3 regions of the Ruegeria sp. BI11 genome follow, and region 1 is predicted to be linked to each of the others. Evidence: riboswitches for the same ligand, from Rfam matches in the RefSeq annotation. Region 1 holds a riboswitch; each other region holds the start of a gene.
What was found. Region 1 has a riboswitch for thiamine pyrophosphate ahead of thiC (phosphomethylpyrimidine synthase ThiC). Riboswitches for the same ligand answer to the same signal wherever they lie in the genome.
Positions count from the first base shown of each region.

Region 1 (3,206 bases):
CAGTCGAACCCGTTGGGTGCAGACTTTTAGAAATGCGTGAAAGCGCGGAGCCGAAAGGATCGGCTCCGCAGCGAGTTCAGTCTTCTACGGGCATATAAAGGTCGCCGCCTTCGCGGAACTTGGCGGCCATCGCTTCCATGCCTTCTTTTTGCGCTTCAGTTCGAATGTCATGGCTAATCCGCATCGAGCAGAATTTCGGCCCGCACATCGAACAGAAATGCGCCACCTTATGTGCCTGCTTAGGCAAGGTTTGATCGTGGAATTCACGCGCCGTTTCAGGGTCTAGGGAAAGGTTGAACTGATCTTCCCAGCGGAATTCAAACCGGGCACGGGACAACGCATCATCGCGGCGTTGCGCGCCCGGCAAACCCTTGGCCAGATCGGCGGCATGAGCGGCAATCTTATAGGTGATAACCCCGGTTTTCACATCATCCCGGTCCGGCAGCCCCAGATGCTCTTTGGGTGTGACGTAGCACAGCATCGCACAGCCAAACCAGCCGATCATCGCCGCACCGATACCACTGGTGATGTGGTCGTATCCCGGCGCGATATCGGTGGTTAGGGGGCCAAGCGTATAAAACGGCGCTTCGTGGCAGCACTCCAATTGCTTGTCCATGTTTTCCTTGATCTTGTGCATGGCCACATGGCCCGGGCCTTCGATCATCACCTGACAATCCTTGGCCCACGCGATTTTGGTCAGCTCACCCAGCGTCTCCAACTCGGCGAATTGAGCTTCGTCATTTGCGTCGGCGATCGAGCCGGGGCGCAGCCCGTCACCCAAGCTGAACGACACGTCATAGGCCCGGCAGATGTCGCAAATCTCGTCGAAATGCTCATACAGGAAGCTTTCCTTGTGGTGATGCAGGCACCACTTTGCCATGATCGACCCGCCGCGCGAAACGATCCCGGTGACCCGTTTCACCGTCATCGGCACCATATGCAGGCGCACGCCCGCGTGGATGGTGAAATAGTCCACGCCCTGTTCGGCCTGTTCGATCAGGGTGTCACGGAACACCTCCCAAGTCAGGTCCTCGGCAATACCGTTTACCTTTTCCAAGGCTTGATACAGAGGCACTGTACCGATGGGAACCGGGCTGTTGCGGATGATCCATTCGCGAGTGTTGTGAATATTACGTCCCGTCGACAGATCCATCACAGTGTCCGCGCCCCAACGGATCGACCAGACCATCTTGTCCACTTCCTCTTCCATCGAAGAGGTCACGGCCGACGTGCCCATATTGGCATTGATCTTGACCAGGAAATTGCGCCCGATGATCATCGGCTCACTTTCTGGGTGGTTAATATTGGCGGGGATAATGGCGCGCCCGGCGGCGACCTCATCACGCACGAATTCCGGAGTCACATAATCGGGAATGCTTGCACCCCAATCATTGCCCTCGCGTTGTTCGGTGACGGCTTCGCGCAGCTGGTTTTCGCGAATGGAAATGAACTCCATTTCCGGAGTGACGATACCAGCGCGGGCATAAGCCAGTTGCGTTACGGCTTTGCCATCCTTTGCACGCAAAGGACGAGGACGTACCGGAAACTCGGGCGTCAATCGGTCGCCTTCAACAAAGCCGTTGTCCTCAGGTTTGATCTGACGACCATCATATTCTTCGACATCTGCCCGTGCTTCGATCCACTTGCGGCGCAGAGGTGCCAGACCCTGCCGAATGTCCGTCATCACCTGCGGGTCAGTATATGGCCCCGAGCTGTCATAGACGGGCAGGGGCGGTTCCCCGGCAGTGGGATGGACCGATATTTCACGCATCGGCACGCGCACGTCCGGGTGCAAAGTACCATCCACATAAATTTTGCGCGAAGCGGGCAGTTCACCCGTGGTGATCTTGGGATTGGGGATATTCATGTTGGTGCTCCTCAAGCAGTTCAACTCAAAAAGACACCAGATGAGTTTTGGCTTGGGGAAACGAGAAGGCGGAAAGCCCTCTGTTCGGAGTGCGCCCACCGGTTCCTTGGCCTGCGCGCCCTAGCTTCCTACGCCAGTATCAACTGGGTCAGGTTCAAAGGGTCGCATCGCCGGGCATTGCCCCGTCAGCCTCTCAGTCCCCTTGGTGGGACTCCCCTGCGTGCTGCAGGTTTAGCTTGAGGTTCGCACTTAAAACAAGCTCAGAATTTCATTTGTTTCAGAGTTTTTTATCAATCCTTGGGCGTTTCGATTGCTCAATTCAGCAACTAACATTTTGGATAAATTTAGGACATTGGATTTAAACCAGTTCTTCATCAAACCATAAAGACGATAAGGATTGTTATGTTAAATTAAAACCCCGGGCCGCGACGGATCCTCTTTAGGTCTGAGCACCACAGCGGTTGACCGATAGGGTTCGATCCATCATCCTGCGTCGTAACAGACTGACCCGGCGAAGTTATTTTTACGTTGCGGTCAAATTTTTCAGCAAGGCCCGTAACATGCCAGATGGATCGCAGAAGCAATATGTGCTGGATACGCATCGGCTGCGCGACCCTGAGCAGACCTTGCAAATTGTTAAGCCATTTCTGAAAGACATGGGCATCACCCGGATTGCAAACCTGACGGGTTTAGACCGGATCGGTTTGCCCACAGTGATGGTCGCCCGACCCAATTCCCGATCAGTTGCGGTGTCTCTGGGCAAAGGGCTGTCACTGCGAGCGGCCGAGGCCTCGGGCGTGATGGAGGCAATTGAATCGTGGCATGCTGAACGGGTTCAACTGCCACAGCGTTTGGCCAGGTATGCCGAACTTGCCAATGAAACGGCGGTGGTCGACGTAGCGGGCTTGCCGTGTGTGACCGGTGGGCGGTTTGATCCGCATGCTAATATTCTGTGGGTGCAGGGACATGATCTGGCTGTCGGTCAGGCATGTTGGGTCCCGCTTGAAATGGTCGATACTGACTATACAAGTGCGCCAGTCGGTGGTCACGCTGCCTTTCCGCGCACCACCAACGGGTTGGCGTCGGGCAACAACGTGATTGAGGCCAGCTGTCACGCCATCTGCGAGTTGATCGAAAGGGATGCCACGACGCTGTGGCACCACCGCGCAGGAGCGCCCCGCCTTGATCCGGATAGTGTTGAGGATCCACGCTGCCGACAAGCCATCGGGATGATTACCGCGGCCGGGTTAGAGATCGGGTTGTGGAACACAACGTCGGATATCGGTATTGCCAGTTTCCGTTGTGTGATTTGCGAAGACGGTGGGCAACCCGGCCATAT
Region 1 is NZ_JBQFSM010000010.1:162,936-166,141, reverse strand. Features, by position in the region: gene thiC (phosphomethylpyrimidine synthase ThiC) at 77-1,867, opposite strand; TPP riboswitch at 1,976-2,095, opposite strand; gene ACR0DT_RS19275 (YcaO-like family protein) at 2,428-3,206, shown strand, end outside.

Region 2 (3,206 bases), on a different contig from region 1:
CATCCAGAACGTCACCGAAGCGGCCATGAAGCTGGGCGAAGCCATCTATAAGGCGCAAGCCGAAGAAGGTGAGGATGAGCCTGCAGCGGCAGATGCTGCACCGGGTGAGGATGACATTGTCGACGCCGAGTTCGAAGATCTGGACGACGACAAGCGTAACTAACGGGTAACCGGGCCAATGCGGGCCGGTCCGGTTGCCGGGCCGGCCCGATTACGTTGAGGCAGAAGGAAACACTGATGTCAAAACGCGACTACTATGATGTGCTCGGCGTAGCTAAGGGCGCATCGGCGGATGAAATCAAAAAGGGTTTTCGTAAGAAAGCCAAAGAGTTGCATCCCGATCGCAACAAAGACAACCCGGATGCCGAGTCGCAGTTCAAAGAGGCCAACGAGGCTTATGATGTTCTGCGCGACGCTGACAAAAAAGCTGCTTACGACCGCTTTGGCCACGCGGCCTTTGAAAACGGTATGGGTGGCGGCGGTGGTCGTCCCGGCGGCGGCTTTGGTCAGGGTGACTTCTCCAGCGCGTTCTCGGATGTGTTCGACGATTTGTTCGGCGATTTCATGGGCGGTCAGCGTGGCGGTGCCGGTGGCGGACGTCGTGCGGCGCGCGGATCGGACCTTCGCTATAACCTTCGCGTAACGCTGGAAGAGGCGTTCGCAGGTCTGCAGAAAACCATCAGTGTTCCCGCCGCTGTGGCCTGTTCGGCCTGTGACGGTTCGGGCGCGGAAGGCGGAGTAGAGCCGACCACTTGTCCGACCTGCTCGGGCATGGGCAAGGTACGTGCGCAGCAGGGTTTCTTTACCGTTGAACGCTCGTGCCCGACTTGTTCGGGGCTGGGTCAGATCATCAAGAACCCCTGTAAAGCCTGCGGCGGTGCAGGCCGCGTAGAAAAAGAGCGGGCGCTGTCCGTCAACATTCCCGCCGGCGTGGAAACCGGTACGCGTATTCGCCTGGCAGGTGAGGGTGAGGCCGGCATGCGTGGTGGCCCTCCGGGTGATTTGTACATCTTTGTCGAAGTGTCGGATCACAAGCTGTTCGAACGCGACAGTGTGAACTTGTATTGCCGCGTTCCGGTCAGCATGGGCAAGGCCGCGCTGGGCGGATCGATCGAAGTGCCAACCATCGACGGTGGCCGCGGCCGCGTGCAGATTCCGGCAGGCAGCCAGTCAGGCCGCCAGATGCGCCTGCGCGGCAAGGGCATGCCCGCCCTGCGTGGCGGTGGCGTGGGTGACATGTTCATCGAGCTCGCCGTGGAAACACCGGTAAATCTGACCAGCCGCCAGAAAGAACTGCTGCGTGAGTTCGACGACCTGGGTGAAGATAACCATCCGGAATCAAAAAGCTTTTTCTCATCCGTCAAATCCTTTTGGGATGGAATGAAGGGTTAAGACCACGCTGCCAATTTTCGAATGAGCCGATCCCCTTGGGTCGGCTTTTTTCGTTTCATAGGTCCAGTTCGTTGATGAACTGCGCCAAAATTGGCCCTTGAATCCCCTCGCAACCCCTGAGATTGTCGCGCCAACCGTTGGGGTGCCCTGATCAAAGGGCTGAGAGGCGTGAACGCGCTAACCCATCGAACCTGATCCGGGCAATACCGGCGGAGGGAACGGTCTACACATACAGACGTTTTCCATGCTGCGTTGCCCTTAGAAGATGGAGCAACGATATGGCGCATATTGCCCTGACTATTGCGGGCTCGGACAGCGGGGGCGGGGCTGGGATTCAGGCGGATCTTAAGGCGATGTCCGCGCTGGGCGTGTATGGGGCCAGTGTAATCACAGCAGTGACGGCGCAGAACACGCGGGCTGTGACGGCGGTGCATGGGATACCGCTGAACGTGGTTGCCGCCCAGATCGATGCGGTGCTGACCGACCTAGATGTGGGCGCGATCAAGATCGGCATGCTAGCGACGCCTGATATTATCCAAACCGTGGCCGAAGCCATTGCTGCATTTGACGGCCCTGTGGTTTTGGATCCGGTGATGATCGCCAAATCCGGTGATGCTTTGCTGGCGCGGGACGCAGTTCAGACCCTGCGTGAGATTCTTTTGCCCCGAGCGACCATTTTGACCCCGAACTTGCCCGAGGCCGCGTGTTTGCTTGGAGCAACTGACGCCGAAACCCCCGATCAGATGATCGCCCAAGGGATGGCGTTGTGCGGGTTGGGCGCGCAGTCGGTGCTGATGAAAGGGGGGCATAGGCGCGGGGACGTTTGTCACGACCTTCTGATTAACCCTTCAGGCGCTTTGGCTGAATTCACGGCCCCCCGGTGCGACACGCGCAATACGCATGGCACCGGTTGCACCCTGTCGTCTTCGATCGCGGCAGGGTTGGCGCAGGGGCTTGGTCTGACCGACGCGGTTGCGCAGGCGCATGACTATCTGCAAGGGGCCATTATCCAAGCTGACACTCTGATGGTCGGGCAGGGGCACGGTCCGGTTCATCATTTTCATCGGGTCTGGCCCGCGTGACTGTTTGGTCGATCATAGGGGCTGGCGTGGCGGGATTGGCTGTCGCCAGTGAACTGGTGTCGCGCGGGGCAAATGTTCAGGTGTATGACCCCGGCGGTTCGCCGGGCCCGCATGGGTGTTCGTGGTGGGCGGGCGGCATGCTGGCCCCGTGGTGCGAGTTTGAAAACGCCGAGGAACCGGTTTTGCGTCTAGGTCAGGCCGCTTTGGAGTGGTGGGCCGCGCGCACGCAAGTTTCGCGGCGGGGCACTTTGGTCGTCGCCAATCCGCGCGATTTGCCCGATCTGCGCCGATTTGCCCGCCGTACCGACGGGTATGTTGAAGTCGATCGAGCCAAATTACTCCAATTAGAGCCTGATTTGACCAGTTTTGCCAAAGGTCTGCACTTTGCGGATGAGGCGCATCTGGACCCGCGACAGGCGCTGCGTGATTTGCACCGTCAGTTGCAGGAACAGGGTGTCACGTTCTACCGAAAACTGGCCCCGTCCCGGTTGGAGAATGCAATCGATTGCCGCGGACTGCACGCCCGCGAAGTGTTGCATGACCTGCGTGGTGTGAAGGGTGAGATGCTGGTGATCCGCTGCCGGGATGTGACCCTGACCCGCCCCGTGCGTCTGCTGCATCCAAGGATGCCGCTGTACATCGTGCCGCGCGGGGATGGCGTCTACATGCTGGGCGCATCTATGATCGAAAGCGAAGACAGCAGCCGCATCACGGCCCGATCCATGCTGGAAC
Region 2 is NZ_JBQFSM010000004.1:84,154-87,359, forward strand. Features, by position in the region: gene dnaK (molecular chaperone DnaK) at 1-163, shown strand, start outside; gene dnaJ (molecular chaperone DnaJ) at 238-1,392, shown strand; TPP riboswitch at 1,521-1,627, shown strand; gene thiD (bifunctional hydroxymethylpyrimidine kinase/phosphomethylpyrimidine kinase) at 1,671-2,474, shown strand; gene ACR0DT_RS10925 (FAD-dependent oxidoreductase) at 2,471-3,206, shown strand, end outside.
Region 2: another riboswitch for thiamine pyrophosphate. It lies ahead of thiD (bifunctional hydroxymethylpyrimidine kinase/phosphomethylpyrimidine kinase); the one in region 1 lies ahead of thiC (phosphomethylpyrimidine synthase ThiC).

Region 3 (3,206 bases), on a different contig from region 1:
TCGTAGAGGTCTTGCAGGGTCGAGTCGCGATATTCATGCGTTTCAAGGTCGAACACGCCGGGCGCAGCACCACCAGTGGACATATGCACCCGCGCCGCCTCGATCTTAAGGTCATGGTCGGGATTTTGACCGCATAGGGTAAATCCGCGCTGCGCCCCGTCGATCGCCCATTGCACCAGCATTCGCGGAAACAGCAACCGACCGTCCGGGGTCATGGCGCCACCCGCAGTGGTGACCTTTTCAACCATAGACGGAATGGGCTGGCTCAATCCTAGCGTCTCCAATAGCGAGAACGCGGTTTCTCCGATCAGAGTCACCTCATCCAGGGTAAGCGGCTTTAAGCGCCCACCGACCACACCGGGCCAAACGGGTGCGGGGGCGTCGGTGTCCGTTACCTGTTTTAAACGGTCTTTACGACCGCGCCGTCGGTTTGCCTGGGTCATCGACTCATGAGCTCAATTTGCTGCAAACACATGATGAACAGGTGTAGAATAAATTTACAAAGGCAAGTTTCTCAGCAATTAATGAGTTTAACTTATCAATAGGTATATTGTGAAAGCGTCTCTTCCTGCCTTACGCGCCTTTGATGCAGCCGCCCGGCATGGCAGCTTCCGTGCCGCTGCTGAGGATTTGTCCGTTACACCGACTGCCATCAGCCACCATGTAAGGGGGTTAGAAGATCAGCTCGGCGTCAAATTGTTCCGCCGCGAAGGTCGGGACGTTGCTTTGACAGAAGACGGCAGGCGCTTGGCCAAAGCCACAAGCCAGGCGTTCGGAGTTCTGGATAACGCCGTGCGCACGTTGCACCGCAGTGCGCGCAAAGCCGTTCGCATATCGGCCGGGCCGATTTTCACGGCGCGCTGGTTGATGCCGCGAGTAAGTGACCTTTGGGCGACGCATCCGGATATCGAACTGGAAGTAGTACCTTCGTTCCAGCCCGGAACGTTCGATACGAAAAACGTCGATATCGTTATCCGTTGGGCACGCATGGCGGAAAGAACGGGTGATGCACTTAAGCTGCTGGAGCTCAGTCCTGTTGCAATTGCATCCCGCAGCTTTGTCTGTGCCAACGGTCACATTGAACACCCGGCGGATCTGTTGCGTCTGCCACTGCTACATCAAAAGAACCATTGGGGATGGCTGGATTGGTTTGCGACAATGGGCGTGCCGGTCGACAATCCTTTGCAGGGGCCAATTTTCGAGGACGCCAACGTCTTGTTGCGTGGCGCAGCACAAGGTCAGGGCGTCACGATTGGCTGGCTGCCGCTGATCGATCAAGACCTGGCTGAGGGCAGGGTTGTTCGCCTTTTCGATGAAAATATCTCGCCAACTCATGCCTATTTTGTTGACGTGCGAAACCCTAGCAATACGCGCCGCGAAGTACGTCAGGTCCAGGAATGGCTGATCACTGAGACTGGCGATTGAGCCAGGTTTAGGCCAGCCAAGCCTCGTTTGGCCCGGGGTTTCGAAACCAACCGATACCAAAATCAGTTTAGACCCGAACGGTCACCACATTGCTGAGGTCAGGCAGTCAGACCATTGAAAAAGCCAAAAACACGTAAATCCGGTTGTCTTTTGATCCGATCCACCCTAGTCACGACCTCACCTCGGGGTGCGTGGCCTGCTGCGCTGAGATGCCTTTGGCGAACCCGTAGAACCTGAACCGGCTAGAACCGGCGGAGGGAAAGGTAACGGTTTCATCCATCCTTGCCCTCTCGCCGCAATGGAGGATGACATGAAACATCTGATGATTGCTGCGGGACTTCTGAGCGCCACAGCGGCTGTAGCAGCCGACAAACCTCAGCTGACCGTTTACACCTATGACAGCTTTGTCTCGGATTGGGGTCCGGGTCCCAAGGTGGTAGAGGCGTTCGAGGCAGTTTGTGACTGCGATCTGAATCTTGTGGGCGTCGAGGATGGTGCAGCGCTGCTGTCGCGTCTTCGGCTTGAGGGCGAAAACACAGACGCCGATGTAGTCCTTGGATTGGATACAGGCCTGATTACGGCAGCCAAGGAAACCGGCTTGTTTGCCTCTAACTCTGTCAGTGCTGACTATACTCTCCCAATTGAATGGGCAGACGACGTGTTTGCGCCTTATGACTGGGGTTATTTCGCTTTCGTCCATAACGCTGATGCGGCAGCACCTGCCAATTTCCGTGAACTGGCCGAGGGTGAAACCAAGATCATAATTCAAGACCCGCGTTCTTCTACTCCGGGTCTGGGGCTGCTGTTGTGGGTCAAGGCAGCCTATGGTGACGAAGCGCCAGAGATTTGGGCCGGACTTGCCGATAATATCGTGACCGTGACAAAAGGCTGGTCCGAGGCGTATGGTCTGTTTCTTGAGGGTGAGGCCGACATGGTGCTCAGCTACACCACGTCACCCGCTTACCACCTGATCGCCGAGGAAGACGCCAGCAAAGCGGCAGCGGCCTTTGACGAAGGGCACTATATGCAGGTCGAGGTTGCGGCAAAGCTGGCCGGAACCGATCAGCCCGAACTGGCAGATCAGTTTCTGGAATTCATGGTCTCGGACACTTTCCAGCAGATCATTCCAACCACCAACTGGATGTATCCGGCAGTGACTCCTGCCGCCGGTCTGCCCGAGGGGTTTGACACGCTGATCACGCCGGAAAAGTCCCTGCTGTTCACCCCGGATGAAGCCGCAGCCGTGCGGGATCAGGCGCTTGCAGAATGGCTGGGCGCGCTCAGCCAGTAAGCCCCTGGCCAGGTGTTGGCGCAGCGACACTGGTTTCTGCGCTGATATTGGGCACTCTGGCCGCGGTGGCCCTGCGCGCTGATACAGCGGGCGGTTTCGGCCCGGCCGATTGGGCGGCATTACGTTTCACACTTATTCAGGCAGTGTTGTCTGCGCTGTTCAGTGCCGGGTTGGCCATCCCAGTTGCGCGAGCGCTGGCCCGACGTCGATTTCGTGGCAGGTCGGCCCTGATCGCACTGTTGGGTGCCCCCTTCATTCTGCCGGTCATCGTCGCGATCCTTGGGCTGTTGCAGGTTTTTGGCCGTGCTGGATGGATTTCCGACATTCTAGGGCTGTTTGGCCTGCCGCCTTTGCGCATCTACGGCCTGCACGGGGTGGTTTTGGCCCATGTGTTCTTTAATTTGCCTTTGGCCACGCGGCTGATCCTGCAAGCGTGGCAGGAAATCCCCGCAGAACGATTCCGTCTAGCCGCGCAATTGGGGTGCGACGG
Region 3 is NZ_JBQFSM010000021.1:9,656-12,861, reverse strand. Features, by position in the region: gene ACR0DT_RS23970 (trimethylamine methyltransferase family protein) at 1-443, opposite strand, end outside; gene ACR0DT_RS23965 (LysR family transcriptional regulator) at 553-1,425, shown strand; TPP riboswitch at 1,599-1,703, shown strand; gene thiB (thiamine ABC transporter substrate binding subunit) at 1,736-2,716, shown strand; gene ACR0DT_RS23955 (ABC transporter permease family protein) at 2,692-3,206, shown strand, end outside.
Region 3: another riboswitch for thiamine pyrophosphate. It lies ahead of thiB (thiamine ABC transporter substrate binding subunit); the one in region 1 lies ahead of thiC (phosphomethylpyrimidine synthase ThiC).